3 regions of the Rahnella sp. ATs2 genome follow, and region 1 is predicted to be linked to each of the others. Evidence: predicted binding sites of a transcription regulator. Region 1 holds the regulator's gene; each other region holds the start of a gene.
What was found. Region 1 encodes sigma-54, which starts transcription at its own class of promoters, with help from an activator protein. Its sites were predicted from a motif close to GTTGGCACANNTTTCGCTNT; they were not measured.
Positions count from the first base shown of each region.

Region 2: glnK (P-II family nitrogen regulator) is a predicted target of sigma-54. The motif match lies at 4,964-4,983, and genes of this name have one in related genera.
Region 3: glnA (glutamate--ammonia ligase) is a predicted target of sigma-54. The motif match lies at 8,808-8,827, and genes of this name have one in related genera.

Region 1 is NZ_JBLYPL010000001.1:125,750-136,499, reverse strand. It holds gene kdsD (arabinose-5-phosphate isomerase KdsD) at 1-815, shown strand, start outside; gene kdsC (3-deoxy-manno-octulosonate-8-phosphatase KdsC) at 832-1,398, shown strand; gene lptC (LPS export ABC transporter periplasmic protein LptC) at 1,395-1,964, shown strand; gene lptA (lipopolysaccharide ABC transporter substrate-binding protein LptA) at 1,942-2,499, shown strand; gene lptB (LPS export ABC transporter ATP-binding protein) at 2,505-3,230, shown strand; gene rpoN (RNA polymerase factor sigma-54) at 3,333-4,766, shown strand; gene hpf (ribosome hibernation promoting factor) at 4,790-5,077, shown strand; gene ptsN (PTS IIA-like nitrogen regulatory protein PtsN) at 5,176-5,658, shown strand; gene rapZ (RNase adapter RapZ) at 5,726-6,580, shown strand; gene npr (PTS phosphocarrier protein NPr) at 6,577-6,849, shown strand; gene ACJY2G_RS00595 (BglG family transcription antiterminator) at 7,040-8,959, opposite strand; gene ACJY2G_RS00590 (lactonase family protein) at 9,048-10,247, opposite strand; gene dagF (2-dehydro-3-deoxy-phosphogluconate aldolase) at 10,368-10,750, opposite strand, start outside.
Region 2 is NZ_JBLYPL010000009.1:128,996-139,745, forward strand. It holds gene ACJY2G_RS11610 (NCS2 family permease) at 1-491, shown strand, start outside; RNA gene ffs (signal recognition particle sRNA small type) at 628-724, opposite strand; gene ACJY2G_RS11620 (MGMT family protein) at 916-1,224, shown strand; gene ACJY2G_RS11625 (YbaY family lipoprotein) at 1,310-1,891, opposite strand; gene tesB (acyl-CoA thioesterase II) at 2,171-3,037, shown strand; gene amtB (ammonium transporter AmtB) at 3,189-4,478, opposite strand; gene glnK (P-II family nitrogen regulator) at 4,564-4,902, opposite strand; gene ACJY2G_RS11645 (SmdB family multidrug efflux ABC transporter permease/ATP-binding protein) at 5,244-7,043, opposite strand; gene ACJY2G_RS11650 (SmdA family multidrug ABC transporter permease/ATP-binding protein) at 7,045-8,805, opposite strand; gene ACJY2G_RS11655 (Lrp/AsnC family transcriptional regulator) at 8,941-9,396, opposite strand; gene ACJY2G_RS11660 (PLP-dependent cysteine synthase family protein) at 9,516-10,559, shown strand; gene cof (HMP-PP phosphatase) at 10,726-10,750, opposite strand, start outside.
Region 3 is NZ_JBLYPL010000027.1:46,684-57,433, reverse strand. It holds gene polA (DNA polymerase I) at 1-690, shown strand, start outside; gene ACJY2G_RS22580 (spot 42 RNA, inhibition of DNA synthesis) at 855-902, shown strand; gene yihA (ribosome biogenesis GTP-binding protein YihA/YsxC) at 1,075-1,725, opposite strand; gene yihI (Der GTPase-activating protein YihI) at 2,305-2,856, shown strand; gene hemN (oxygen-independent coproporphyrinogen III oxidase) at 3,044-4,417, shown strand; gene glnG (nitrogen regulation protein NR(I)) at 4,495-5,907, opposite strand; gene glnL (nitrogen regulation protein NR(II)) at 5,915-6,964, opposite strand; gene glnA (glutamate--ammonia ligase) at 7,232-8,641, opposite strand; gene typA (ribosome-dependent GTPase TypA) at 9,099-10,750, shown strand, end outside.

The DNA of each region.
Region 1 (10,750 bases):
GCAAATCCGGCCACATTGGTCGCAAGATGGCAGCGACCTTTGCCAGCACCGGCACACCGGCTTTCTTTGTCCATCCGGGCGAAGCCAGCCACGGTGATCTGGGCATGGTGTCGAAACAGGACGTTGTGATCCTGATTTCCAATTCCGGTGAAGCACATGAAATTCTCGGGCTGATCCCGGTACTCAAACGTCTGGACATCACGCTTATCTGCATGACGTCTAATCCGGAAAGCACCATGGGCAAAGCGGCTGATGTGCATCTTTGCGTGAAAGTCCCCAAAGAAGCCTGCCCGCTGGGTCTGGCACCGACCAGCAGCACCACGGCGGTATTGGTCATGGGCGATGCGCTGGCGGTGGCTTTACTGGAAGCTCGCGGTTTCACACCCGAAGACTTCGCCCTTTCCCATCCGGGCGGAGCACTGGGTCGCAAGCTCTTACTGCGCGTGAGCGATATCATGCACACCGGTGATGAAATTCCGCATGTCAGCCGTGACGCTTCTTTGCGTGATGCCTTGCTGGAAATCACCCGCAAGAATCTCGGCATGACAGTTATCTGCAACGACCTGATGCGGATCGAAGGTATCTTTACCGATGGTGATTTACGCCGCATTTTCGATATGGGCGTTAACATCAACGAAGCCTCGATTGCCGATGTCATGACGACCGGGGGTATCCGCGTCCGCCCTTCTCTTCTGGCGGTGGATGCGCTGAATTTAATGCAGGAAAAAAACATAACCTGCGTGATGGTTGCTGATGGTGACCAGTTGCTGGGTGTGTTACATATGCACGACATGCTGCGCGCTGGCGTAGTTTAATTGAGGAATCCCCTGAATGAGTAATAGCGCAGCCCTGGTGGAAACTTGCTACGGTCCGGTCAGCACGCAAGTGCTGGAACGGGCGAAAGCTATCCGCCTGCTGATTTGCGATGTAGATGGCGTGATGTCTGATGGCCTGATCTACATGGGAAATCAGGGAGAAGAGCTGAAAAGTTTTAACGTTCGCGACGGTTACGGTATCCGCTGCCTGCTGACTTCGGACATTGAGGTCTCGATTATTACAGGCCGCAATGCGAAATTACTGGAAGATCGCGCTGAAACCCTCGGTATACGCCACTTGTACCAGGGACAATCGGATAAGCTTTTGGCCTTCCGCGAACTGTTAGATACACTGTCTTTGCGGGCCGAAGAAGTGGCCTACATCGGTGATGACCTGATCGACTGGCCGGTTATGGCTGAAGTTGGTCTTTCCGTGGCCGTTCAGGACGCGCATCCCATCCTGTTGCCGAAAGCGCATTATGTCACCCGAATTGCCGGCGGACGTGGTGCAGTACGCGAATTGTGCGATTTGATTTTACTGGCACAGGGTAAGCTGGAGGACGCCAAAGGGCTGTCGATATGAGTAAAACAAGACTTTGGATTATTCTGGCGCTGACAGCCATCGTTCTGGTGCTGATCGGCTGGTCAATGTCTGACAACAGCGATGACGTCCAGCCGGCGGTCAACGATCAGGATCCGACCTACCAGAGCTCCCACACCGTCACGATGGTGTACGATCCGCTGGGTAGCCTGACGTATAAACTGGTTTCAGATCAGGTGAAATATTACACCACTGATCAGGTGACATGGTTTACTAATCCGGTAGCGACCATGTACGACAAGAACAAAGTCCCGACGTGGGTGCTGCATTCTGACAAGGCCAAGCTGACTCAGGATAAAATGCTCTATCTTTACGGGCATGTGCAGGCAGACAGCCTGACACCTGAGACTTCTCAGTTGCAAAGAATCAAAACGGACAATGCACGGGTTAACCTGACGACACAGGACGTTGCCTCAGATGATGAAGTAACGCTTTATGGCACAGGTTTTACATCTAACGGCATGAAAATGCGTGGTAATCTGCGTGATAAAACAGCAGAGCTGATCGAAAAGGTAACGACCTCTTATGAAATTCAAAGCAAAAAATAAAATCCGTAATCTCCTGATCGTCAGCTCATTGTTAGCCGTCAGCGTTCCGGCATTCGCCCTGAAAGATGACACGACCAAACCGATTACCATTGATTCGGCTAATCAGGCGCTGGACGTGAATACCAATACCGCGACCTTTACCGGTAATGTGGTGGTAAACCAGGGTACGATCCAGGTTAAAGCGGACAAAGTTGTCGTCATCCGCCCGCAAGGCGTTTCCGGCAAAGAAGTGGTTGAAGGTTACGGTAATCCGGTGACCTTCTATCAGATGCAGGACAACGGCAAGCCGGTAAAAGGCCATGCGCAGAAAGTCCGCTATGAAGTGGAAAACGATCTGGTGACCCTGACCGGTAACGCTTACCTTGAACAGCTCGACAGCAACGTGAAAGGCGACCGTATTACTTATCTGGTGCAGAAACAGCAAATGGAAGCCTTCAGTGATAAAGGCAACCGTGTGACGACCGTTCTGGTTCCTTCGCAGCTGCAACAGAAAACACCTGCAGCGGCGGGCCAGCCGACCAAAAAGAGTAACTGATTTTTATGGCTAAATTAATCGCAGAGAATCTGGCAAAAGCCTACAAAGGCCGCAAGGTCGTTGAAGATGTCAGCCTGATGGTCAACTCCGGCGAAATCGTCGGGTTATTAGGGCCAAACGGTGCCGGTAAAACTACGACGTTTTACATGGTCGTCGGCATTGTGCAGCGTGATGCAGGCCGTATTATCGTCGATGACGAAGACATCAGCTTGTTGCCATTGCATACCCGCGCCCGTCGCGGTATTGGCTATCTTCCTCAGGAAGCGTCCATTTTCCGCCGCCTCAGCGTGTTTGATAACCTGATGGCCGTGTTGCAGATCCGCGACGATCTGAACAAAGAACAGCGTAACGATCGCGCCAATGAACTGATGGAAGAGTTCCATATTTCTCATTTGCGCGATAACCTCGGTCAGTCACTGTCCGGTGGTGAACGCCGTCGTGTTGAAATCGCCCGTGCGCTGGCGGCGAACCCTAAATTCATCCTGCTGGATGAACCGTTCGCCGGTGTTGACCCGATTTCAGTTATCGACATCAAAAAAATCATTGAGCATTTGCGTGACAGTGGCCTCGGCGTACTGATCACCGACCATAACGTTCGCGAAACGCTCGACGTGTGTGAACGCGCTTACATCGTCAGTCAGGGCAAGTTAATCGCCCACGGCACGCCAGCCGATATTCTTGCTGATGAACAAGTTAAACGCGTTTATCTTGGTGAAGAATTCCGTCTGTGATCTGTGCCGCCGGAACCGTGCCTGTTTCGCCTTAAAATGAAACAGGCCGTCTCTGACAGAAGTGTTGCCGTTTTCACTCATCAACGGAAATAAAGCCAAGATATGAAGCAAGGTTTGCAACTCAGATTCAGCCAACAACTGGCAATGACTCCACAGTTACAACAGGCCATCCGCCTGTTGCAATTGTCCACGCTTGAGCTCCAACAGGAGATCCAACTCGCGCTGGAGAGCAACCCTCTGCTGGAACAAACCGACCTTCATGAAGAAATCGACTCGGTAGAAGCCACCGACAGCGAAGGGTTAGATACCCGCGAAGCGCTCGAGCAAAAAGACATGCCCGAAGAGCTGCCGCTGGATGCGACCTGGGATGAAATCTATACCGCGGGCACGCCTTCCGGCACCGGTAATGATTACAGCGACGACGAGCTGCCGATTTATCAGGGTGAAACCACCCAGACTCTTCAGGATTACCTGATGTGGCAGGTCGAGCTGACGCCGTTCTCAGATACTGATGCGGCGATTGCGACGTCCATTGTCGATGCGGTCGATGACACCGGTTACCTCACCGTTTCTCTTGACGACATTCTGGAAAGCATCGGGGATGAAAACGTCACGATGGACGAAGTGGAAGCCGTGCTCAAACGCGTACAGCGTTTTGACCCGGTCGGCGTGGCCGCGCGCGACCTGCGCGACTGCCTGCTGATCCAGCTTTCCCAGTATGCGACCGACACGCCTTTCATCACCGAAGCCCGTCTTATCATCAGCGAACATCTGGATTTGCTGGCGAACCATGATTTCCGCGCACTTATGCGATCAACCCGGTTAAAAGAAGATACACTGAAAGGAGCGATGCTCCTGATCCAGTCTCTTGATCCGCGTCCGGGCCAGTCGATCAACACCGGCGAATCCGAATACGTGATCCCGGATGTGCTGGTGCGCAAAGTGTCAGGAGTCTGGACGGTTGAACTCAATTCGGACAGCATTCCGCGTCTGAAGATTAACCAGCAGTACGCCGCGATGGGGAATTCCGCACGCAGCGACAGCGACGGGCAGTTTATCCGCAGCAATCTGCAGGAAGCCAAATGGTTAATCAAAAGCCTGGAAAGCCGTAACGACACGCTGCTGAAAGTCACGCGCTGTATCGTTGAGCAACAGCAGGCGTTCTTTGAACTGGGTGAAGAATTTATGAAACCTATGGTGCTGGCCGATATCGCCAGCGCCGTAGAAATGCACGAATCGACGATTTCACGCGTCACGACGCAGAAGTTCCTGCACAGCCCGCGTGGCATTTTCGAACTGAAGTATTTCTTTTCCAGCCATGTCAGTACAGACAGCGGCGGCGAGGCATCGTCAACCGCCATCCGGGCGCTGGTGAAGAAATTAATCGCAGCGGAGAATCCTGTAAAACCGCTCAGTGACAGTAAGTTAGCGACCCTGCTTTCCGATCAGGGAATTATGGTTGCACGACGAACCGTCGCCAAATACCGAGAGTCTTTGTCCATCCCGCCCTCAAACCAACGTAAACAGTTAGTTTGACCTCAACAGAGAAGGAAGACATTATGCAGCTCAACATTACCGGACATCACATTGAGATCACGGATCCCCTGAGAGAGTTCATCACGTCGAAGCTGGCCAAGCTAGAGCAGTATTTCGACAGGATTAATCAGGTGTATGTGGTGTTGAGCGTGGAAAAGGTGCAAAAAGTTGCCGAAGCGACTTTGCATGTGAATGGAGGCGAGTTACATGCCACCTCGGAACATCAGGATATGTACGCAGCGATTGACGGACTGGTTGATAAACTGGCCCGCCAGCTGAATAAACATAAAGACAAACTGAAACAGCACTGACATTCATGTAGCCAACCCTGTGCTACAAACCTTCGGGCATCGGCTTGTGACCTTCGGGAAACGAGCCGATATAGCTTTAAGGGTGAAACAGCGCAAAAGTGAAAGATGACATGATCAACGATATAGCAATGCAATTAACGTCGGTGCTTAATGCCGAATGCACCAAAAGCGGCGTTCATTGCGCCAGCAAAAAACGCGCACTGGAAATCATCAGCGAACTGGCCGCCAGACAACTGAATTTGTCGCCACAGGTGATTTTCGACGCTATTTTGACCCGTGAACGCATGGGCAGCACCGGGATCGGTGCCGGGATCGCCATCCCGCACGGTAAGCTGGAAGAAGATACGTTACGTGCCGTCGGCGTGTTCATTCAGCTGGAACAACCGATCGCTTTTGATGCCATCGATAATCAGCCGGTAGACTTACTTTTTGCCTTGCTGGTACCGGCAGATCAATGTAAAACCCATTTACATACATTATCTTTGGTGGCTAAGAAATTAGCTGATAAAACAGTGTGTCGCCGCCTTCGTGGTGCGCAGAGCGATGAAGAACTGTTCCAGATAATGACTGAAAACGAATAAATTGCTGATTCCCGGTACGGTGCCGGGAAAATGAATTCTGAACACTGAATGCCAGGGGAGTGACACCATGGTGCTGATGATTGTCAGCGGCCGTTCCGGTTCCGGGAAATCGGTTGCCCTACGGGCATTGGAAGACATGGGTTTTTACTGTGTGGATAACCTGCCGGTGGTGTTATTGCCGCAGCTTGCCCAGACCCTCGTTGAACGTAATACGTCAGCGGCCGTCAGCATCGACGTGCGTAACATGCCGGAAACCCCGGAAGTTTATGAGTACGCGATGTCACAACTGCCGGAGAGCTTCTCACCGCAGCTGTTGTTCCTTGATGCCGACCGCAACACGCTGATCCGCCGCTACAGCGACACCCGTCGTCTGCACCCGCTTTCCAGCAAAAATCTCTCCCTCGAAAGTGCTATTGATGAAGAAGCCGACTTGCTCGAGCCTCTGCGTTCGTCTGCTGATCTCATCATCGACACGTCCGAAATGTCCGTTCACGAACTGGCAGAAATGCTGCGTACCCGCCTGCTGGGTAAACGCGAACGTGAACTGACGATGGTCTTCGAATCCTTTGGTTTCAAACACGGTATTCCGATTGATGCGGATTACGTGTTCGACGTACGTTTCCTGCCGAACCCGCACTGGGATCCGAAACTGCGTCCGATGACCGGCCTCGACAAACCGGTGGCGGCGTTCCTCGACCGTCATACCGAAGTGCACAACTTTATCTACCAGACCCGCAGCTACCTTGAACAATGGCTGCCGATGCTGGAAACCAACAACCGCAGCTATCTGACCGTCGCCATTGGTTGTACCGGCGGTAAACACCGTTCGGTGTATATCGCAGAGCAACTGGCCGACTATTTCCGTTCCCGCGGGAAGAACGTGCAATCCCGCCATCGCACGCTGGAAAAACGTAAATCATGACGGTAAAACAAACGGTAGAAATCAAAAACCGGTTAGGGATGCATGCCCGTCCGGCGATGAAGTTGTTTGAACTGGTGCAGAGCTTTGAATCAGAAGTGATGCTGCGCAACGGCACAGGCATTGAAGCGGAAGCCAGCAGCGTGATCGCGCTGCTGATGCTTGATTCCCCGAAAGGTCAGAAAATCGAAATCGAAGCCACCGGGCCAGATGAAGAACAGGCATTGACGGCAGTGGTAAATCTGATCAATTCAGGATTTGACGAAGACTAAGCCCCTTCACTCTTAGCCATAGTCATTGGCGTTGCAGCAAGCGAAAGACAAATCGGTCAGGAACCGATTTGAACAGCGCTCGCGCTGGCCCGCAGGGTGAGCCTCAGGGACGAGGCTCATTAATCCCGATGAGCTGACATCAGTCAGTGATTCGGGTGAACGAACGCCGCTGCGGCGTCAAGGACGCAGGCTAAATGCGGCTTAAACAGTCGATTGCAATGGCCTTGAAGCTTTCAAAATTCTCACTGCTCAGCAAACGGCTCATCGACCGTTCCCGCACAAACGTCACGAACAAATCGTAAATCGCCATCGCTTCTTCGTAATCCGCCTTACTGATCGCCAGCAGGAAAATCACGTGCGCGGTTTCCCCTTCTCCCCAGGCAATGCCCTGCGGCGAGAGCAGCGTAATCACCACGGTTTTCTTCGCCAGCAGTCCCAGAGAGTGCGGCAGCGCAATCCCTTCGCCCAGCATGGTCGAGACAATCTCCTCACGCTCGACCACCGACGGGTAAAACGCCTGATCGACATATCCTTCTTCTTCCAGCTGTGAACACACATGGCGGAACAACTCCGCCTGCGTCATCGGCTCTTTGACGATCATGAAGTGTTTTTCGTCGAAGAATTTTTCCAGCATATAAGGCCGTGTGCGGTCGACCAGCACCAGCTTACCGAGCTGTTCCATCTGGTATTCGGTCGGGAATGGCGACAGCACCACCACCGGCTTATTCTTCTCGGTGATGCGGGCGTTGGAAATAATAAAATCTTCGTCGACATGCTCCAGCTGCTCGTAATCACGCAGCGAAACCACCTGTTTCATCACCAGTTGCGGATACTTACGGTTAATCTGTGCCTGGATCATGCGGATGGTTGAATTGCCGGTGTCGCACACCAGCATCACCTGCGGATGCCGCTGGTAACCGATATTGTAATGCCGCTCAAGCCCGACGCCGATATGCAGCACCAGAAAACCAATCTCGTTTTCACTCAGCGTATAGGGCGTGTATTTTCCCCAGCTGGAGACCGCTGCCAGCGTGACGTCATAGGCCATCGGGTAATGCTGTTTGATATTATTCAGCAGCGGATTCGGGATGTTTATCTGATATTTCACCCGCGTAATCATGGTCTTAATGTGCGTCAGCAGGTCAGCACGCAGTTGCTTATCGCCCTGCAAATCATAGTTATAGTGCGAATTGATATACGACAGAATGTAATCGACCAGCGCTTCGTCATCGTCGGCATTAATGTCGGTCGGCAGAATTTGCTGCACGCGGCGGGCGGCGATATTTACCCGCAGATAAGCTTCCTCAGAGGCCGGAATTTCCTTGCCGACCAGATTTCTGAGCTCAGCCGCCAGACGCACGGAAACCTGCTTCACCGCCGGGTCTCCGTCTTCTGCATCAAAATCGGTCAGCGGATAACCGCCGGTAATGCGTTTGATCGCCACCGCGCAGTACAAGATCAGATACTGCTCGCCCTCATCGGTCAGCTGAACAGAAGACTGCGTCAGCACCTGATGCATAAAGCGTGTCAGCGGCACCAGCGCTTCCGGCTCCAGACTTTCCGCCTTCAGCAGCGGATTCGCCTGTTCTTCGGCATCCAGCTGGAACAGCAGGTCGGTCAGACAGGCGCGGATCGCCAGTTCTGCACCGAACAGTTTCATACCGTAGCGCGGTTTGGTTTCGATATTCAGGTGATAGCGAGCCAGATGCTCCCTCACCTCAGCCATATCATTTTGCAGGGTTCCCCGGCTGACAAACCATTCATCGGCCAGATCTTCCAGCTTCAATGAAAAAGCTGAGGTCAAAAAGCGGATCAGCAACGTTTTCACCCGCTCAGCGGCAGTGCGCGGCGTCGGATTCGGTTTGCGTTGCGTCGATTGCTGTAACGTTGAGAAAAGCGTCTGATCGTCAATCCGCAGCTGATACCCGCTGCCACGGTTGTGAACAAACGTCGCACCAAAATCGGCGATGATTTCATTCAGCGCAGTAATATCGGCACGCACCGTGCGCGTCGAAACGGACAGACGTTTTGCCAGTTCATCCTGAGGAAGGGTTTCGGTTTGCAGCGCATCAAACAGTTGCGCCAGACGTTGATTGGGAAATCTCACCATTGTTCTTCCATATTATTGCGGATACGCCCTCTGCGCAGTCACCGGTAAAGTTTCCACGCAGATGGTTTAGTTCAGACGCAGTACGTTATCAGGGCGCAATCACCATCTGTGACGGACTGCCCACAGCCACATAATCATCAACGAATGACAGTTTGCCGTTTTCGCCAGAAACCTTGAATCTGGTGATGTTATCGCTTCGTTGATTCATTGCGTAAATATATTTGCCGTCCGGTGACAACGTCAGCGTTCGTGGATAATCGCCACGCGTCCAGGTTTCATCACTCCAGGTCATTGCGCCTTCGCCGGTCACGTTAATCTGCGCGATGCTGTTATGCAGACGGTTAGCCACGTACAGATGCCTGCCGTCTTTGCTCAGCACAATCCCTGCCGCAAAGTTGGTGCCTTTGAAACCGGCCGGTAACGATGACAGACTGTGCAACTCCGTCAGCGTGCCTTTAGTGGTATCAAAGCGATAACTGGTCAGGGTCGAGGCTTCCTCGTTGATCAGGAAAACCACTTTACCGTTCGGATGGAACACAAAATGACGCGGTCCCGCACCTTCTGAAGAGGCCTTGATGAACGGCGGATCGTTGGCTTCCAGCACGCCGGTTTCGCTGTTGAGTTTCCACTGATAGATCCGGTCAAGCCCGAGATCGGTGGAGAACACAAATTTGCCGGAAGGATCGGTGGCGATCATATGTGCGTGCGGCCCGTTATGGTCGCTGATGGCAAAACTGCCTTCCGCCGCCGCTGCAGGTTTGCCTGCCCCCGCCGGACCGGAATCCTGCTGGCTGTTGCTTGCTTCGCTCAGTTTTCCACTGGCATCCACCGGGAACACTGCCACCACGCCGCTGATGTAGTTCGCCACCAGCAAATGATCACCTTTTGGCGTCAGCGACAAATACACCGGCCCTGCACCCTGCGAATCCACCTGGTTAATCAGCGTCAGGCTGCCGTCTTCCGGCGCAATGCGGTAGGCCGCCACAGCGCCATGTTTGCCGCCGTTGTAATTATCAATTTCACTGCCGATAAACAGCGTTTTACCGTCGTGGCTGAGTACCATCTGCGCCTGATTCGGCAGCTGGCTGGCGAGCGTTTTATCACTCAGCGCGCCGGTTTTCGGATCGAATTTAAAGCGGTAGACACCTTCCCCGTTCGGGTTGTAGGTGCCGACGTAAGCAAAATGCGGAGTCGTCGAAGTCATTGTTTTTTCTGCTGCATAGAGCGGCATGGCAGACACTGCCAGCATCGCGGTGGTTAAACCTGAAATCAGAAACCAGTTTCTCATACATTTCCTCAGAATTTGGGATATCAGACAAACGAGAGAACCCTGCACCCGCTCAGTCGCTGAGGGATGCAGGGTGTTTAACCGCGCAGACGGCTTACCGCGCAGGAAAGGTCAGATCCTTCAGCCCAGCAGCTTTTTAACGCTGGCCAGCAGGGTTTTCACATCTTCAGGACGGGTATTGCCCGACGCACTGTCGATGATTGAGCTGTAGATATGCGGGATGATTTTGGTCACGCCCGCCGCCAGCGCGATTTCCATAATCGGCTCGAAGTTTTCTAAATCGATGCCGCCGGTCGGTTCCAGCCAGAAATCCTGTTCCGCACAGGCACGGGCCACGGCAGCGAATTCATCGCGGGTTTTCAGGCCGCCCATCGGGAAATATTTCACCGAGCTGCCGCCCATATCTTTCAGCAGTGCAATGGCGGTTTCCACCGGCACGATGGCATCCGCAGAAGCTGAACTCAGTGGTCCGGTATTGATCTTCACAAAGCCGGGTTTACCGG
Region 2 (10,750 bases), on a different contig from region 1:
ATGAACATGGCAATATGAAGCACATCAACCGTCCATTCATGGTGGACTCTGTTGCCGCAGCGCTCGGCCCGATTGTGGGGATCCCAGCCGCAACCGCGCTGATAGAATCGTCCGCGGCTGCAGAAGCAGGAGGTAAAACAGGCCTGACGGCGCTGTCTGCCGCAGTGATGTTCCTGCTGATGCTATTGTTCACACCGGTTGCGCTGATGATCCCGAAAGAAGCGACCGCACCTGCGCTGATCCTGATTGGCCTGAACATGTTCAGTAATCTGCGCAAGGTCGATTTGGCTAACTTCACTGATGCGCTGCCGGTGCTGATGATGGTGATGATTACCCTGATTTCCAACAGCTTCGGTACCGGAATTGCCGGTGGCCTTCTGTTTTACATCATCATTAAAGTGGTGGCAGGTAAGGTGCGCGAAGTGCCTTTGGGATTGTATATACTCGCCATCCCGCTGGTGTATTACTTTGCGACGCTGGTTCATCACTAAAAAAACCAGTAAACAATCAGCAAACCAGGGCGCGGATAACGTGCCCTTTTTTATGGGTGCAGTTTGGCTAAGAGGGAGTAATGAATCGGAAAAATAAGGGGATTGATAAAACGGGAAGGCCTGAAATTGGTGGAGGCCCTGCCAGCTACATCCCGGCACACACGACACCTGCTATGGCTGCTTCCTTCCGGACCTGACCGAGTTAACAAGTTAGCGTTGCGGGAGAACCAACAGGGCCCCCATTGACGTTGTCGGCTTCATTTCTCCTGAAAGAATCGAAGCGGTGGGCATTATCTGTGATGCCCGAGGCAAAAGCAAGTTAACCGCCGACAACCGTTGTTTTCTTAAACAATACGCCTGAATCTGGACGGACAGAAGGACATTTTTTGCGTCATACTGTTTGCCAAACACTGAGGAGGATGTCATGTCAGAGCCCGATAACTTTCGCCAGCGCGTATTCCAGATAATCGCTGCCATTCCCCCGGGTCAGGTCACGACTTATGGCAACGTCGCTCAGCTGGCTGGTTCTCCGCGGGCGGCACGTCAGGTGGGCGGTGTGCTCAAAAAGTTACCCGAAGGCAGCACACTTCCCTGGCATCGGGTGATTAATCGCCACGGTGAAATTTCCCTCCAGGGTGAGGACTTTAAACGTCAGCGTCAGGCGCTTCTGGCCGAAGGGATTATCTTTAAGAAAGGTAAAGTTGATTTAGAAAAGTATGGCTGGAAGTGGTAGTGCTGCGCACATCATTACGCAAATAAAAAAGCACCGCCGGAGCGGTGCCTGAATCATCACGAGTCACGAATAAGTGAGTAACGAATTAGTACGTTGCTGACTGTGTCGGAACTGCACTTACCGGTGCCGGTGCCGTGCCCAGACCCGAATTTGACGGGTTAGTCATTGGCGCCAGAGCATTTGGTTTAGTCGCCACAGGGACGGCTACGACCGGAACAAGTTGCAGGTCGGCACGCGTGCCCTGACCGTTATTGATGACTTCTTTGATGCTGTCAGTAACAAAGGTTACCTGACCATTAATGGTCACCGCCGCACTTAACAGAACACGCGCATTAGGCGCAATTTCCTGTGGGTTGTACGGCAGGATAAACGTAAACGGTGACTGTTTGCCCTGGGTTCTCGCGACTTTCTGCGAGATGACACGCGACGGCGCATCAGCAACCGAAGCATCAGACAAGGTCACGGTCAGAACCGCATCTGGCGGCAAGGCCACACGCTGATTAATGAACACGCTACCCGATACGTTCGGGCCGGTGATCGCCGGTGCAGTGGCCGGGCTGGCCGCGGTATTCACTGGAGGTTGCTGCGCTGGAGCCTCGTGATGCTGTGCGCATCCGGCAAGAGTCAGAGACAGCGCGGTTCCACCTACTATCTGCCAAAGTTTCATTGATCCTTCTCCCTTTTATTATTCGATTGTCGACAAGTTGTAACAAACGTAACCAACGCCGACGATGAACTTAGTGACTTAAACCAGCTTACCCAATAATCATGGCACAAAAAACCAGAGTTCGCCGCCCCGAGGATAAAACAAGACTTCTGAGGTTTCAAAAGATCCACTATGATTAACAGGTTAGACCTGTCAGCGAAGGTGTATTTCAGAACATTCCTGCCTGCGGTATCCCGAACAACTTAGGTCAATATCACCGGTAACTTTCATGAGGCCACTATGAGTCAGGCATTAAAAAATCTGCTGGATCTGTTAGATCTGGAAAAAATCGAAGAAGGACTGTTTCGTGGTCAAAGTGAAGATCTGGGCTTGCGTCAGGTCTTTGGTGGTCAGGTTGTCGGTCAGGCGCTGTACGCCGCTAAACAAACCGTGCCCGTCGATCGCGGTATTCACTCTTTTCATAGCTACTTTCTGCGTCCCGGTGACAGCAGCAAACCCATCATTTATGACGTGGAAATTCTGCGAGACGGCAACAGTTTTAGCGCACGACGCGTAAAAGCCGTTCAGCATGGCAAACCGATTTTTTATATGACCGCGTCGTTCCAGAGCCAGGAAACCGGCTTCGAACATCAGAACACCATGCCTGATGTCCCGGCACCAGAAACGCTGGTTTCAGAATCAGATATTGCCAAAAATCTGGCGCATCTGATCCCTGAAAAATTCCGCGAAAAATTCATTGGTCACAAGCCGATTGAAATGCGTCCGGTGAAATTCCATAACCCGTTGAAGGGAAGTGTAGAAGAACCTCACCGCGCGGTCTGGTTCAGGGCTAACGGAGAAATGCCGGATGATTTGCGCATCCATCAGTATCTGCTGGGTTATGCCTCGGACTTCAATTTCCTGCCGACTGCATTGCAACCGCACGGTATCGGGTTCCTTGAGCCGGGAATGCAGGTCGCGACCATCGACCATTCGATGTGGTTCCACCGCCCTTTCCGTATGGATGACTGGCTGCTATACGCCGTTGAAAGCACATCTGCTTCGGGCGCTCGTGGTTTTGTACGCGGACAATTTTATACCCGTGATGGCGTGCTGGTTGCCTCTACGGTACAGGAAGGCGTGATCCGCCAGCGGACGCCTGAATAAACATTCTCCGATCACGGTTGGCAAAAACTGTGCATTAAAAAGGGGCGATATCATTATCGCCCCTTTTGCATATCATCATTATTTTATTGTTTTGTACTGCTTAATGAGAGAGTTAGCGCACTACTTTCTCTGAAATCCTGTTACTGAGCCATTACTGGTTATAGGCGTTTTCGCCGTGGCTGTTCACATCCAGACCTTCACGTTCCTGCTCTTCAGGAACACGCAGGCCTACAATCATGTCAGCCACTTTGTAACCGATGAAGGCCACAACACCAGACCACACCAGTGTGACGCAAACGCTGAAGAACTGAACCCAAACCTGATGGCCCATGGTCACGCCTTCTGCGTAACCCACGCCGCCCAGAGAGCTGGAAGTGAATACGCCGGTCAGCAGGCAACCTACGATACCGCAGACGCCGTGAACACCGAATACGTCACAGGTATCATCAACGCGCAGCCATTTTTTCAGGGTAACGACACCCCACAGGCCAGTCACACCGCCGACCAGACCGATGATCAACGCACCGCCCACGCCGACCGTACCACACGCCGGAGTGATGGCAACCAGACCTGCGATAGCACCGGAACTTGCGCCCAGCAGAGAAGGCTTGCCGCGAACCATCCACTCAACCAGAGTCCAGGACAGGATTGCGCCAGCCGTTGCAATCACAGTATTCAGGAACGCCAGCGCGGCAATGGAACTTGCTGCACTTGCAGAGCCGGCGTTAAAGCCGAACCAGCCGACATACAGGATTGCAGCGCCAGTGAACACCATTGGCAGGTTGTGAGGTTTGAATGCTTCTTTACCGAAACCAGCACGTTTGCCCAGCAGATAAGCACCGACCAGACCCGCGATAGCGGCGTTGATATGAACAACGGTACCGCCGGCGAAGTCCAGCGCGCCATCAGCAGCCAGGAAACCGCCCGCCCACACCATGTGCGCCATTGGAATATAGGAGAAGGTCAGCCAGATCACGGTGAAAATCAGCACCGCAGAGAAACGCACACGTTCAGCGATACCACCGACGATCAGTGCCACGGTGATACAGGCGAATGAACACTGGAATGCCACATGGATCATCTGCGAGAAGGTGCCGGTAACAGAATCCAGGCCAATGCCTTTCATCATTACGTTGCCGAAACCACCGAAGAAGGCGTTCCCTTCGCTGAATGCCAGACTGTAACCGTAAAGGATCCACAGAACGCAGACCAATGCGAAGGTCACAATAACCTGAGTCAGCATGGATAAAACGTTTTTGGAACGCAGTAAACCGCCGTAGAACAACGCTACGCCAGGTACGGTCATAAACAATACCAGCGCAGTACAAATCATCATAAAGGCGTTATCAGCGCCGTTGGCGGCGGCTGGTGCTGCGGCCATGGCAAGCGAAGGCAATAATGCCACTGCGCCCAGCCCCATCATGGATAAAAGTTTTTTCATTATTAACCCACCCCTGTTTCTCAAAACTGTTTTTTCTAATCTGATTTATCTCAAACCGGTTGGCATGAGAGATAAAAACCGGAAATTACAGTGCTGCTTCGTCGGTTTCACCAGTACGAATACGGATAACACGTTGCAATTCAGCAACGAAAATTTTGCCATCACCGATCTTGCCGGTGTAGGCCGCTTTGCTGATCACGTCGATCACTTCATCGAGCTGATCGTCAGCGATAGCAATGTCGATTTTTACTTTTGGAAGGAAGTTCACGCTGTATTCCGCGCCACGGTAAAGTTCGGCATGACCTTTCTGACGGCCAAAACCTTTAACTTCCGTTACGGTCAGCCCCTGAATTCCAACAGCAGACAGCGCTTCACGCACGTCTTCCAGCTTAAAAGGTTTGATCACCACAGTAACCAGCTTCATTGTGCCACTCCTCGAATTAAGGGCTTACCGCGAGAGGATTCGCGCCCGATACGCAAGGGATAAAGCAAAGGGTGTGCCAGAGTTGAAACTGATGAAAGATTCCTGCAATTCCCGCGCAAACTGGCATTTTCAGAATAATCGTGACCGGGCGCACAGTTGTTTCGCCATTCAGCACACAGCAGCGCACGCACCATTTAAGTGCTCATCGCTGCTTTATAGTGCAAGGTGTAAACCGCAGGTATTTTGCCTGCATGAATACGGTGCGCGGGATGGGATGGCGCGAGGATAAGACGTTGAGGAGAGAATGCTGGCGTAGCGAACGCGTTACGCCAGCTGACAGTTTATGCGTTTTCTGTGGAAGGAATTCCCTGCTCAGCTGACGCCAGTTCTTGCCCGGCAAGTTGCAACTGATACATCTGATAATACCGGCCTTTTTCTGCCAGCAGCTGTAAGTGGTTGCCCTGCTCAACGGCTTGCCCGCGATGCAGTACCAAAATATTATCTGCATCCACAATCGTCGACAGCCGGTGTGCAATTACAACCAGAGTTGTTTGCTGACGAATGGCACGTAAAGCACGCTGAATTGCCTGCTCGGTTCCTGAGTCGATATTGGCCGTTGCCTCGTCAAGGATCAGAATTTCTGGTGCCTGCACCAAAACGCGCGCCATCGCCAGCAATTGCTTCTGTCCGACAGAGAGATTATTACCCTGTTCGCCCAGACGCGTATTCAACCCTTCCGGCATTCCCCGTACCAGCGGAGAAAGCTGCACAATATCCAGTGCGTGCCAGACCTGAGCTTCATCAATATCGCGACCTAAAGTCACGTTAGAGAATACCGATTCCGCCAGCACCACCGGATCCTGCTGAACCATAGCAATTCCCTTTCGCAGACTGGAATGCGAGAGATCAGCAAGGTTACGCCCGTCGACGCGGATCTCACCTTTATTCAGCGGATAATAGCCCATCAGGAGATTCGCCAGCGTACTTTTGCCACTGCCTGTGTGCCCGACCAGCGCCACAAATCCACGTGAAGGGACATGCAGGGTAATATTCTCCAGCACCCATTTGTCCGGGCGGTAGGCAAAACTGACGTCGCGAATATCAATCTCGCCGCTGGTCAGCAACTTATCGTCAGGTCCGTACTGCTGCTGAGTCCGATCCATCAAATCAAAGATACGTTCACCTGCGACTACAGCCTGCTGGAGAATGGATTGCTGCGACGTCAGCTCAATAAGAGGTTCGTTGAGACGCCCGAGGTAGTTGATGAAAGCATACAAAACCCCCACGCCAATCGAGCCTTCGGCACTGAAACCGAACAAGATTAACAAGCCGCATAAAATCAGGGATGAAAATAAGCTGAGTAATGGTCGCAGCAAAAATCCTTCCAGCCTGAGCGTCTGCATGCGGGCCATATAATGTGACTGACTGGCGCGGGACAGTCGTTCACCAAACCGTTTTTGCTGACGGAATTGCTGAATAACGTTCATGCCATTAATGACTTCGTTGAAGCCATCATTTATGTCCGCCAGATAAGCACGCACTTTACGAACGACCGGCGTACTGTAAATCTGGTACAGCCCCATCACCACAAACACAGCCGGGAAGATGCAGATAGCCACCGAGGCAAGTCGCCAGTCAAGGCTGAACATCGCCACCAGCATTGCGCCAATCAGCGCAATGCTGCGCAAAACCGTCGATACGACAGTGACATAAAGGTCACGGATCACTTCAGTATCATTGGTCACACGCGAAATCAGCTGCCCGACCGGCTGGGTATCAAAGGCACTCAAAGGCTGACGCAATGCGGCATCCATGACGTCGGTGCGCAAACGCTGCACCACGCCAACCGCAGCACGGTTAAACAGAAGTGCCTGAAAATAGTGCAGGCTTGCTGCCAGAAATTGCAGGAAGATGAAACTCAGCGCCAGTATACTGACTTTCCCCCAGGGCATTTCACCCTTCGCCACATAATGGTCGATAAAAAAGCTGATCAGAATCGGGCCGGTGACTTCCGCTGCGGCGGCAATCCACAGCATCAGCACCGCATAAGACAGAGGCTTACTGTAGGGTTTGCCATATCCCAGAAGACGTTTAAGCGTAGGCCAGAGCTTCTGGATTTTACTCACTTTTTGTTCAGCCATGTTATTCCGCCTCCTTTTCCGGCACATCATCCAGCGCAGCTTCAAGCTGCTGATAGCGGAACATATCGCGATACCAGCCCGGCTTCGCAGCCAGTTCGTCATGATCGCCACGCTGTGAAATGCTTCCGTGACTGAATACCAGAATCTCACTGGCTTCGGTCAACGCAGAAAGCCGGTGAGCGCTGATAATCACCGTTCTGTCACTGCCCCACTGACGCAGATTTTGCAGGATTTGATGTTCCGTGCGGCCATCGACGGCAGATAGCGCATCATCCAGGATCAGAATTTCAGCTTTTAACAACAGCGCTCTGGCAATCGAAATACGTTGTTTCTGGCCACCCGAAAGCATAACGCCACGTTCACCGACCTCTGTTTCATATCCCTGAGGCAAACGCAGAATGTCATCGTGAACGCTGGCAAGCCGTGCCGCTTCCTCAATGTCTTCCTGCGTGGCATCCGGCCGGCCGAGCGCAATGTTCTGCGCGACGGTGTCTGAAAACAGGAAAGGCGTCTGGCTGACTACCGCAAGCCGCGCGCGCCAGTCATCGAGCCGGATCTCTTTGAGTGACAGACCGTGGTAACGCACATCGCCTTCAGTCACATCGAACTGGCGCTGAAGCAATGCCAGCAAGGTACTTTTTCCAGAACCCGTCGGGCCACATAAACCGAGCATTTGCCCCGGTTTCAGGGAAAATGCCACGGACGTTAAGGCAGCGTGTTGGTGTTCGGGATAATGGAAATTGTTGATCTGCGCTTCAAGCACTGCGCGCCCCGCCGGTAAAGGCGTTGCGCCATCGGCCACCGCTGGCGCTTCCTGTAACAGGCTGCGGATACGGCTGTAGGCGGCACTGCCACGCTCTACGATATTGAACATCCACGCCAGCGCCAGCATCGGCCAGATCATCAGCCCCAGATACATCACAAAACTGGTCAGTTCACCGAGTGTCAAATGCCCGTTGACCACCATCCAGCTGCCGCCGCCAATGGCCAGAAGATTTGCCATGCCGATGGAGACGTAAATCGTCGGATCAAAACGTGCATCGACCCGGGCTACGCGCAGGTTTTTAGCACCGGTATCCGCGGCAACATCAGCAAATTGTGATGACTGATGATTTTCCAAACCAAAAGCTTTGATCATGCGGATGCTGGTCAGGCTTTCCTGCGCCTGATCGTTAAGAGAGGAAAATGCCGCCTGTGCGGTTTTAAAGCGGGAGTGCAACTGGTCGCCGTAACGCTTGATGATGATCGCCATCACCGGCATCGGCACCAGCGAAAGCAGCGTCAGTTCCCAGCTGATCTGGGTTGCCATGACAATCAGCACGGCAAGTCCCATAACCAGTGAATCCACCAGTGTCAAAACGCCCTCGCCTGCGGCAAACACCACGCGGTCTACGTCGTTGGTGGCACGGGCAATCAAATCGCCGGTGCGATGACGCAGATAAAAAGCCGGATGCTGACGACTGAGCTGGCGGAAGAAATCCTGGCGTAACTCGACGGCCAGCTTATAGGACGCACCGAATAACAGTACGCGCCAGACATAGCGCAGCAGGTACACGACTATCGCTGTGCCGAGCATCAGACCCAGCCATGCGAAAAGCACGTTGTAAGACATTTGTTTTGACGTTACGCCATCAATGATTATGCCCACCAGTTTTGGCGGCAGTAATTGCAGGACAGCAATAATGATCAGCAAGGCAACGGCACCCAGATACCGGCGCCATTCGCGACGGAAGTACCAGCCTAATTGTGCAAACAGTCTCACGCAGAGTTTTCCATACAAATAATAATGATTTTATTGAGTTAACAGATATCACAAATACCCGTTTGCTCTTCAGGCTGACAAGGATACCAGAGTTAACATGCGTTTCTGATGAAACTTTTTACTGCAACTTTTGCATTAAATGGGCAATGCGGTGGTCGATTTTATGCGCTCCATCGCAAAACTTGAGGTCACATCGTTCAGTCCCGGAATGCCGTTCACAAGTCGCTTGTAAAAGTTATCGTAGCTTTTCATATCGGAAACCTGCACCTGCAATAAATAATCATATTCTCCGGCCATCCGGTAGAAGCCCAGTACTTCCGGAAATGCTTCAACCTGTTGTACAAAGCGCTGATACCATTCGCTGTTGTGATGCTGAGTTTTGATCAGCACAAATGCCGTCAGACTCAGCCCCAGCTTATCGCCATCCAGCAACGCCACTTTGCCGCGAATAATCCCGTCATCTTCAAGGCGCCTGATTCTTTTCCAGCAGGGTGTGGAGGTGAGATTAACGGCATCCGCCAGTTCGTTCAGGGAAAGGGTGCAATCTTTTTGCAGCAGGGCTAAAAGCTTGAGGTCAATTTTATCTACCATAAGGCACTCCGGGAGAATATTTTTCTACAAATACGGCAAACCGTGGGTCAAAGAGTAACTTATTTCTCTGGTGATTACGTTATTCTTATCTCATCAAAACACTTTTATGAGTCTGCAACATGCGTAACTCCTGGGTCACTCACGCCATTAAAGAAATCGACGCCGATTTTCAACGTTCAGCCGACACACACTTAATTCGTCTCACACTGAATGACTTACCCGGGATTTCCATGTACCTGAAGGATGAGAGCACCCACCCTTCCGGCAGCCTGAAACATCGCCTGGCACGCTCACTGTTTTTATATGGTCTGTGCAACGGCTGGATCCGCGAAAATACGCCCATCATTGAAGCTTCCTCGGGCAGCACCGCCATTTCCGAAGCCTACTTCGCCCGATTGTTGGGTCTCCCATTTATTGCCGTGATGCCTTCCTGTACGGCTCCGCGCAAGATTCAGCAAATTGAGTTTTACGGCGGCCGCTGTCATTTCGTCGAAAATTCCAGCCAGATTTATGCGGCTTCTGAGCAACTCGCCAGAGAACTGAACGGCCATTATATGGATCAGTTCACCTACGCGGAGCGCGCGACCGACTGGCGCGGGAACAACAATATTGCCGACAGTATTTTCCGCCAGATGTCCCGCGAACCGCATCCGGTGCCGCGCTATCTGGTGATGAGTGCCGGTACCGGCGGAACCTCTGCGACGCTCGGGCGTTATATCCGTTATCAGGGGCACGACACCGAACTGGTGGTGGTGGATCCTGAAAACTCGGTATTTTACGATTATTATCAGCAAGGTGACGCCAGCGTCACCGCGCAATGCAGCAGTCGCATTGAGGGCATTGGCCGCCCGCGTGCCGAACCCTCATTTATCCCTGACGTCATCGACAACATGATGCAGGTGCCCGATGCCGCAAGCGTGGCGACCGTCCGCTGGTTAGAAAAGGTGCTGGGACGAAAAGTCGGTGGCTCTACGGGCACCAATATGTGGGGCGCTTTGCAGCTGGCAAAACAAATGCGTGAGAAAGGAGAAACAGGTTCGATCGTCACCCTGCTTTGCGACAGCGGCGAACGTTATCTGAATACCTATTTTGACGACAGCTGGGTGACGAAGAATATCGGGGATATTTCCGTTTACGCTGCACAACTGGAAGGACTTAACTAATATGTTTCCAAAATAATTCTAGTTGCAGGCAGGCGGCAAGTTTGTGAATCCCGATGAGCTTACATGAGTAAGTGATTCGGGTGAGCAAACGCAGCCAGCGCATCTGCAGCTTGAAGTATGACGGAAAAAAGCCGGGACAGAATGGCCCGGCTTGCTGCAATACCTTTTATTCGGGGGAATAGGTGAGGTGT
Region 3 (10,750 bases), on a different contig from region 1:
ATTCTGGCGGCCGACTATTCGCAGATTGAACTGCGCATCATGGCGCATTTATCGAAAGATGAAGGCTTGCTGAAAGCCTTTGCTGAAGGCCAGGATATTCACCGCGCGACCGCCGCAGAAGTTTTCGGCACACCGCTGGAGAAAGTATCTGGTGAACAGCGTCGCAGCGCTAAAGCGATTAACTTTGGTCTGATTTACGGCATGAGCGCCTTTGGCTTATCGCGTCAGCTCAATATTCCACGCAAAGAATCCCAGCGTTATATGGATTTGTACTTCGAGCGTTATCCGGGCGTGCTGGAATATATGGAACGTACCCGCACTCAGGCTTCTGAGCAGGGTTACGTTGAAACGCTCGATGGTCGCCGTCTGTATCTGCCGGACATCAAATCCAGCAACGCGATGCGCCGTAAAGGTGCCGAGCGTGCCGCGATCAACGCCCCGATGCAGGGTACTGCGGCTGACATTATCAAACGCGCCATGATCAGCGTCGATGCCTGGCTGAAACAGTCAGATGCTCCGCGTGCCCGCATTATCATGCAGGTACACGATGAACTGGTGTTTGAAGTGCATAAAGATGATGTTGCTGCAGCGAGTGAAAAAATTCGCAACCTGATGGAAGCCAGTATGACACTGGCGGTTCCGTTGAAAGTGGACGTCGGTACTGGCGAGAACTGGGATCAGGCTCACTAAGTGGATAGTAATTAAGCTTTTTTTGTAATTAAGCTACAGGATTATGTGCTCAGACCATGAAGGTGATCGCATAATCCACGATTTTTGTGTAAGTAAACTACAAAAAGTTCTTTTTCCCCGTCATGAAATAGGGTAAAGTTTCTCTCGTAGGGTACAGAGGTAAGATGTTCTATCTTTCAGACCTTTTACTTCACGTAATCGGATTTGGCTGAATATTTTAGCCGCCCCAGGCATTTATGTCTGGGGCGTTTTTTATTGGAGTTTTCACAGGGTTACGCCTGTTTTCTGCCTACCAGTGATAAAAATCCCGCCCATAAAAAAGGGCAGCCTGTTGGCTACCCTGATATGTTCTTTACTTACAGACTTCTTCGTTTAAGCCGAGATTTATTCGCCTTTGTCAAAAAGCTCTTCTTCCAGCACTTCCGGTGGGATTTCGCTGAACCAGGTGTTCAGTTTGTCACTCAGTTTATCGACGCCCATTTTCTTCGGGGAAGAGAAGGCTTCCACCTGAATATCGCCCATGAATTCTTTCACGGCTTCGCGGACCATTTTGATCTGCGCCTGACGCGCGCCGGATGCCAGTTTGTCGGCTTTCGTCAGCAGCAACATCACCGGCGTACCCACATCGACAGCCCACTGAATCATCTGCTGATCGAGATCTTTCAGTGGATGACGGATATCCATCAATACCACCAGACCTTTCAGCGAGTTGCGCATTTGCAGATATTCGCCCAGCGCGCGCTGCCATTTACGCTTCATTTCTTCAGGTACTTCCGCGTAGCCATAACCCGGCAAGTCGACCAGACGGATGCCCGGCTTCACTTCAAACAGGTTGATGAGCTGAGTACGGCCAGGTGTTTTACTGGTACGTGCGAGGCTTTTCTGCTGCGTCAGAGTATTCAGTGCGCTGGATTTGCCGGCGTTTGAACGACCAGCAAATGCGACTTCAATGCCTGCGTCAGATGGCAAATGCCGGATATCCGGGGCGCTCATGACGAAATGGGTCATATGATAGTTGTAAGTTTGGCTGGTCAAAGCGTGCGTCTCCGTGAGGCATGAGTATCTGGCTGGCGATTATAACTGCAACAGAGCCGAGATGCGTTCGTGTTTTTAAAATCCGAATGATGAGGCGAAGGGACCACAGAGATGAAGGCGGGGGAAATTGCCTTCATGATGTAAGACATTTGCTATTCATGATGCGGGTTATTTCGCTTGTTTTGTCGCCGAAATTTTTAATATTATTCAATTTCAATAAGATAAAATTTATATCGTTATGAAACCGACAAGACGGCTGGCGGGTATCTTGAGCCTTTGTGCCAGTCGGGTAAAGTATTTCTTACGCGGTGAAGGCGAGAACGGAAACAAGGACGATTATTGCATTCAGGGATCACGGGAAATGCATCGCGATTTAAGGACAAACGGAGCCGGAGGCTCTGAAAGGCAAAGGAAAAACCGGGACGTTGATGCTATACAGGGAAAGTGTTTGAGGAATATCCTTCTTCTGAAGGAAAGAAAAAGGCAGCAAGGTTAACTTGCTGCCTTTTTTCTTTGTCCGCTTTCTGCTAGATTCCGCCGCAAATCTATACTAAATGTACACACCTAAGAGCAGATGCCATGAAACAGCCAGCGAAAGCCCCGCGCGCCAATACCGCGACAGCTAAAACGAAGAAGAAAAGTCGTGTAGAGCTTGATATCGAAGCGCGCGAACGCAAGCGTGACAATAAGCGTCGTGGCCATAAAGCAGGCTCACGCGCAAATCCGGACGCAGCCCAGAATCAAAGCGGCGCAGGCGCTAAAAAAACCGATCCGCGTATCGGCAGTAAAAAAGCGGTGCCATTGATCGTGGAAACCGTCACCAACAATGCAGCGAAAGCGAAGAAAGCCGCTCAGCCGAAACCAGAGGCAAAACCAAAAATGTCTCCGCAGGAAGAACTGACATTACTGGAAAACGATGAGCGTCTGGATTCATTGCTTGATCTTATCGACGACGGCAAAGCACTGAGTGCAGAAGATCAGGCTTATGTTGACCAGACTCTGGATCGTATTGATGTTCTGATGGAAATTCTCGGTATCGAACTCGGCGACGATGAAGATGACGAAGAAGAAGAGAAGAACGAAGATATGATGCAGTTGCTCAAACGCGGGAATCCAAAAGAAGGTTTCTAAGCGATGCGCTGGGTCATTCCGGCAATAGCCTTACTCTTTGCATGTTATCTCCTTTGGTTATTCGGTAAACTACGACGGTTATCGAAAACCAAAGCACGTTTGCGCAGAGCGACCTTTGTAAGGCAGGCCAAAAGCCTGCCTGTAAGGGAAACCGGCAGCATCCGACGCCGGAAGGAGTAAGTCACCCATGTCAGAACAGACAACCGTCTGGGATTTAGCGCTGATCCAGAAGTACAACTATTCAGGTCCGCGATACACATCCTATCCAACAGCACTCGAATTCAGCGAAAGCTACGACGATGCGGCTTTTAAACAAGCGGCTGTCCGTTACCCTGAGCGCTCCCTTTCTCTGTATGTGCATATCCCTTTCTGCCATAAGCTCTGCTATTTCTGCGGCTGCAATAAACTGGTAACCCGTCAGCAGCATAAAGCCGAAGAATATCTCGACGTACTTGAGAAAGAGATAAGTCACCGTGCGCCGCTCTTTAAGGGCCGTCAGGTCAGTCAGTTGCATTGGGGCGGTGGTACTCCGACTTACCTCGATAAAGCGCAGATAAGCCGTCTGATGGGCCTTCTGCGGGCACACTTTGATATTCTCCCCGATGCAGAAATATCACTGGAAGTGGATCCCCGCGAAATCGAGCTGAATGTGCTCGACCATCTGCGCAGCGAAGGCTTTAATCGGCTGAGCATGGGCGTGCAGGATTTCAATAAAGAAGTGCAGCGTCTGGTGAATCGCGAGCAGGATGAAGATTTCATCTTTGCGCTGATTGAACGCGCCAGAGCGCTGGGTTTCAATTCCACCAACATCGACCTGATTTACGGCCTACCGAAGCAAACGGCGGAAAGTTTTGCGTATACGCTGCAACGCGTGGCAGAGCTGAACCCGGATCGCCTGAGCGTGTTCAATTACGCCCACATGCCAAAACTGTTTGCCGCTCAGCGTAAAATAAAAGACGCTGATTTGCCGGGCGCAGAAGAGAAATTGAAAATTCTGCAGGAAACCATTGCCTCGCTGACCGCCTCCGGTTACCGCTTTATCGGCATGGATCACTTTGCGCGTCCTGATGACGAACTGGCGATTGCCCAACGTGAAGGCAAGCTGCACCGTAATTTCCAGGGATATACCACGCAGGGCGACAGTGATTTACTGGGAATGGGCGTGTCAGCCATCAGCATGCTGGGCGATACTTACGCGCAGAACGAGAAAGACCTCAAAACGTATTACGCCAGAGTAGAACAGCAGGGGAATGCGTTATGGCGTGGTCTGGAAATGACGGATGATGATTGCCTGCGTCGCGATGTCATTAAATCGCTGATCTGCCATTTCGAGCTGAGCTTTGCGGATATGGAAGAGCGCTATGGCATCCGCTTTACCGACTATTTTTCCGATGATCTGGCGCTGCTGAAACCGCTGGTTGAAGACGGGCTGGTTGAGGTGAGCGAGACGCATATTCAGGTAACGCCACGCGGACGTTTGCTTATCCGCAACATCTGCATGTGCTTTGATATTTATCTGCGCCGTCAGGTACGTCAGCAGCAATTCTCCCGCGTGATCTGATTTCTTTGCTATCAACAAAAACAGCCGCATAAGCGGCTGTTTTGCTTTCTGGCACAGGGCTTTTATTTCAGGCCCGGTTATTCCATACCCAGTTCTTTCAGCTTGCGGGTCAGCGTATTGCGTCCCCAGCCCAGTAAGCGTGCGGCTTCCTGTTTATGTCCCTGCGTGTGACGCAATGCCGTGGTCAGCAAAGTGCGCTCCATTTCAGGCTGCGCTTCTGACAACAGGTTTTGATGACCGGAACGCAGGGCGCGATCGGCCCATTGTGCCAGCAGTGTTGCCCAGCTGTCCGGTAAGCTCTGACCACCGGTTTCCGGGGCAGACGTTTCAAAAAGTTCGCTCGGTAAATCCTGAATCAGGACTTCCTGACCCGCAGCCATCACCGTTAACCAGCGACAGGTGTTTTCCAGCTGGCGCACGTTGCCCTGCCACGGCAGACGCGTCAGCGCGGTCTCTGTTTCCGGATGCAGGTTTTTCGCTTCCACGCCCAATTCTTTCGCTGCCACTTGCAGGAAATAACGTGCCAGACGCGGAATATCTTCGCGACGTTCGCGCAGCGGTGGCAGATGAACACGGATAACATTCAGGCGGTGGAATAAATCCTCGCGGAATTTCCCTTCCTGAACCCGTAATTCCAGATTCTGGTGAGTCGCAGCGATAATACGCACATCCACTTTCACCGGTGCATAACCGCCCACACGATAGAACTGACCATCAGCCAGCACGCGCAGAAGACGGGTTTGCACATCGAGGGGCATATCACCGATTTCATCAAGGAACAGCGTGCCGTTGTCGGCCTGCTCAAAACGTCCCTGACGGATGGTGTTAGCGCCAGTAAACGCCCCTTTCTCGTGGCCGAATAGTTCGGATTCGATCAGGTCTTTCGGGATTGCCGCCATGTTCAGTGCGATAAAAGGCGCTTTGGCGCGCGGGCTGTGACGGTGTAAAGCATGAGCCACCAGCTCTTTACCGGTACCGGATTCCCCGTTAATGAGCACGCTGATTGAAGAGCGGGACAAACGGCCGATGATGCGAAAGACGTCCTGCATGGCTGGCGCTTCACCGATAATATCCGCCGTCGGGCCACTTGCCGGCTGGCTGCGAGCCGGTTGCTGTTGCTCCTGATAATGGCTGATAGCGCGTTCAACCAGCGCCACTGCTTCGTCGATGTCGAAAGGTTTTGGCAGATAATCAAATGCGCCTTGCTGATAGGCGCTGACCGCCGCATCCAGATCGGAGTGCGCTGTCATTATGATGACCGGAAGCATCGGGTGGCGCTGTTTAATCTGCTTTAACAGCGCTAAACCGTCCATCCCCGGCATACGGATATCTGATAACAAAACGTCAGGGGTTTGAGTCGCAATGGCATCAAGCACTTCATTGCCGCTGTCAAACGTGGTGCAGGTCAAACCGGCTCCAGTGAGCGCACGTTCAAGTACCCAGCGGATGGAGCTATCGTCATCGACGATCCAGACTATCCCTCGTTGCATAAGAACCTCACTGGCGAATAGGCAGGAAAACCGAGAATTCGGTATGTCCTGGCCAACTGTTAAATTCAACTTTACCCGAATGCTGGTCAATCAAACTGCGTGCGATAGAGAGGCCCAGTCCGGTGCCCCCTTCGCGGCCACTGACCATGGGGTAAAAAAGAGTGTCCTGCAAATGTGCCGGTACGCCGGGGCCGTCATCTTCAATATCGATGCGTGCCGCCAGACGATAACGCACGCCGTGTAACGTAATCTGGAAAGCAGTCCGCGTACGCAGTGTTATTGTGCCGCCTTCCTCCCCCAGCGCCTGCAAGGCATTGCGGGTGATATTCAGTAAAATCTGTTCTATCTGATCGGGGTCGTGTGCCAGTTCCGGCAGGCTCGGATCATAGTCCCGTACCAGCTGAACGTTATCGGGTTTTTCCATCGACACCAGCTGACAAACGCGCTCCGCAACCTGATGAATACTTTGTGTCACATGCTGGCTCGGACGTTGCGGACCCAGCAATCTGTCGACCAGATTACGCAGACGGTCGGCCTGCTCAATAATGACTTTGGTGTACTCAAGCAAAGCCGGATCGGGCAGCGCTCTGGATAACAACTGTGCCGCACCACGCAAACCGCCAAGCGGATTTTTAATTTCATGCGCGAGGCCGCGGATCAAATCGCGGGCTGCAACCTGTTGAGCATGCTGCAATTGTTCCTGACTCAAACGTCGCTGATTATCCATCGGCGCCAGTTCGACCAGAATAAAACCTTCCGGCAGCATCTGTGCGGTCAGTGACAACACATGCGCGCGGCCATCGACGACTAAAGTCACTTCGCTGTCTGTAAAGCCCTGTCCGGCCGTCAGACTTTCACGCATTAACTCGATGTTCAGCGAAAAATATCCCACCAGCTCTGGCAACGGGGTGCCAAAAAGTTTGCGGGAACTTTGCGCCAGTAATTGCTGAGCCGCCGGGTTGGCGTAATGCACAGCCAAATCGTCGTCCAACAGCAGAACGCTGTTGATTAAAGAATTCAGGATCTGCCCAGCATCGGGCAGCTTGCCAGTTGCCATACCGCAGTCTCCCGCACCTGATGGGTGCAATTTGTCTCGCTACCCGGCCAAAACACGGGTCAGAGGGGTTAAGCAGGAAAGAGTGTGGAGAAAAAAGCCCATCCGGAGATGGGCTGAAAGTTTCCACGGCAACAAATAAAATCGTCTTACTTAATTTTGACGCTGAAGGCTTTCATACCGCCAGGCCTCCAGTCGGGTATTTCTCTCAGCGCCGGTCAGAGGACGGGCGCTGAGTTCAGCAGCTAATTCGAGAATTAAACGCTGTGTTTAGACGCTGTAGTACAGCTCGAACTCAACCGGATGCGGAGTCATACGCACGCGATCCATTTCTTCTTTACGCAGACCGATGTAAGCATCGATAGCGTCGTCAGTGAACACGCCGCCACGGGTCAGGAACTCGCGGTCTTCGTTCAGTGCGTTCAGCGCTTCTTCCAGTGAACCTGCAACTTTTGGAATTTCTGCTTCTTCTTCCGGTGGCAGGTCATACAGGTTTTTGTCCATCGCATCGCCAGGGTGGATCTTGTTGATGATACCGTCCAGGCCAGCCATCATCAGTGCAGCAAACGCCAGGTATGGGTTAGCCGCTGGATCAGGGAAGCGTGCTTCGATACGCATCGCTTTAGGCGTTGATACGTGTGGAATACGGATGGATGCAGAACGGTTACGCGCAGAGTAAGCCAGCATCACTGGCGCTTCGTAGCCCGGGACCAAACGCTTATAGGAGTTGGTAGTCGGGTTAGCGTAGGCGTTGATTGCTTTGGCGTGCTTGATGATACCGCCGATGTAGAACAGTGCCATTTCAGACAGGCCGCCGTATTTGTCGCCAGCGAACAGGTTGTTACCGTTCTTGGACAGAGACATGTGGCAGTGCATACCGGAACCGTTATCGCCAAACATTGGTTTTGGCATGAAGGTCGCAGTTTTGCCAAATGCGTGAGCCACGTTGTGAACCACGTATTTGTAGATTTGGATTTCGTCAGCTTTTTTGGTCAGGGTATTGAAGCGGGTTGCCACTTCGTTCTGACCCGCGGTTGCCACTTCGTGGTGGTGAGCTTCAACAACCAGACCCATTTCTTCCATGGTCAGACACATGGTAGAACGCAGATCCTGGGAAGAGTCGACCGGAGGAACCGGGAAGTAACCGCCTTTAACTGCAGGACGGTGGCCTTTGTTGCCGCCTTCGTATTTGGTGCTGGAGTTCCATGCGCCTTCGATATCATCGATAGCCACGTGAGAACCGGAGATGCTGCTGCCGAAGCGCACATCATCAAACAGGAAGAATTCTGGCTCTGGCCCGAACAGAACGGTGTCCGCGATACCGGAAGAGCGCAGGAAGTCTTCTGCACGTTTCGCGGTAGAACGTGGGTCGCGGTCATAACCTTGCAGCGTAGTTGGCTCAAGGATGTCGCAACGAATGATCAGCGTGGTTTCTTCGTAGAACGGGTCAAGAACAGCAGTGCTCGCATCTGGCATCAAAACCATGTCAGATTCGTTAATGCCTTTCCAGCCACCGATTGAAGAGCCATCAAACATTTTGCCTTCTTCGAAGAAGTCAGCGCTAACCTGGTGTGCAGGAATGGTGACGTGCTGTTCTTTGCCTTTGGTATCTGTGAAACGTAAATCTACGAATTTCACTTCATGCTCATTCAGCATCGTCAAAACGTGTTCAGCGGACATACTAGTTCTCCCGAATTTCTCATTATCGTCGTGGAACGAATAACCATTTTTGGTCTTTAGTTGGAAATAACAGCTTTACTTGAACTGGCGTGTGGACTGAACAGCGCTATTATTTGACTGGTCAGACGCGTCACCCTGTAAAAACTTTTTTTTACCCTAAAAACTATTAGCGAAAAGTGTGCCAACTTTGAGAAAATGCAAACAACGCCATTTTACAGGGCTCTTGCACTCGATAAGTATGCACCATAACGGAATTTCTGCACTATAATGGTGCTAACTCTGAGATGCATAGCACCAAAACGGTGCGTCATAATGGTTCAGTGGTCTTTTTGCACCGTGAAAGGGATCACAAAGTAACCATCCATAAGTTGTTTCATCAAGATCCTTGTGATCTTGTTTAGAACCTCGCTTAATACGTGTACAATAGCGCGCTATTTCTAATGCCTGAGGCAAAGCTGTGATCGAAAATTTGCGTAACATCGCCATTATTGCCCACGTTGACCATGGTAAAACCACCCTGGTCGACAAGCTGCTGCAACAATCCGGTACTTTCGGAGAGCGTGTAGAAGCCACTGAACGCGTAATGGACTCCAACGATTTGGAGAAAGAGCGTGGGATTACCATCCTCGCAAAAAACACCGCCATTAATTGGAAAGACTACCGCATCAACATCGTGGATACCCCAGGACACGCCGACTTCGGCGGTGAGGTAGAGCGTGTGATGTCAATGGTCGACTCGGTGCTGCTGGTTGTGGATGCAATGGATGGCCCAATGCCGCAAACCCGTTTCGTGACCAAAAAAGCATTCGCTAATGGTCTGAAACCGATCGTGGTAATCAACAAGGTTGACCGCCCTGGCGCGCGTCCTGACTGGGTTGTTGATCAGGTCTTCGACCTGTTCGTAAACCTGGACGCAACCGACGAACAACTCGATTTCCCAATCATCTATGCATCCGCATTGATGGGTATCGCGGGTAACGACCATAACGATATGGCCGAAGACATGACCCCGTTGTACCAGGCGATCGTTGACCACGTATCTCCGCCACAAGTTGAGATGGATGCACCTTTCCAGATGCAAATCTCTCAGCTGGACTACAACAACTATGTTGGCGTCATCGGCATCGGCCGCATCAAACGCGGTACCGTTAAGCCTAACCAGCAAATCACTGTCATCGACAGCGAAGGCAAAACCCGTAACGGTAAAGTCGGTAAAGTTCTGACCCACATGGGTCTTGAGCGTATCGAAGCCACCGTTGCTGAAGCGGGCGACATCATCGCAATCACCGGCCTGGGCGAACTGAACATCTCCGACACAATCTGTGATCCGGCGAATGTTGAAGCTCTGCCAGCGCTGAGCGTTGATGAACCAACAGTAACCATGTACTTCAACGTAAACACCTCTCCGTTCTGTGGTAAAGAAGGTAAGTATGTGACTTCACGTCAGATCCTTGACCGTCTGAACAAAGAACTGGTGCACAACGTTGCATTGCGTGTTGAAGAAACTGAAGATGCTGATGCATTCCGCGTTTCAGGCCGTGGTGAACTTCACCTGTCGGTTCTGATCGAAAACATGCGTCGTGAAGGTTTCGAGCTGGCGGTTTCCCGTCCTAAAGTAATCAACCGTAAAATCGATGGCCGCATGCAAGAGCCATTCGAGAACGTGACACTGGATATCGAAGAGCAACACCAGGGTTCTGTAATGCAGGCCATGGGTGAGCGTAAAGGCGATGTCAAAGACATGATCCCAGACGGCAAAGGTCGTATCCGTCTTGATTACCTGATCCCTGCACGTGGCCTGATCGGCTTCCGTACAGAATTCATGACCATGACTTCTGGTACCGGTCTGCTGTACTCCACGTTCAGCCACTACGATGACGTTCGTCCGGGCGAAATCGGCCAGCGTCAGAACGGCGTGCTGATCTCCAACGGTCAGGGTAAAGCAGTTGCGTTTGCACTGTTCAGCCTGCAAGACCGCGGTAAATTGTTCCTGGGCCACGGCGCAGAAGTGTATGAAGGCCAGATCATCGGTATTCACTCACGTTCTAACGACCTGACCGTGAACTGCCTGACCGGTAAGAAACTGACCAACATGCGTGCGTCCGGTAC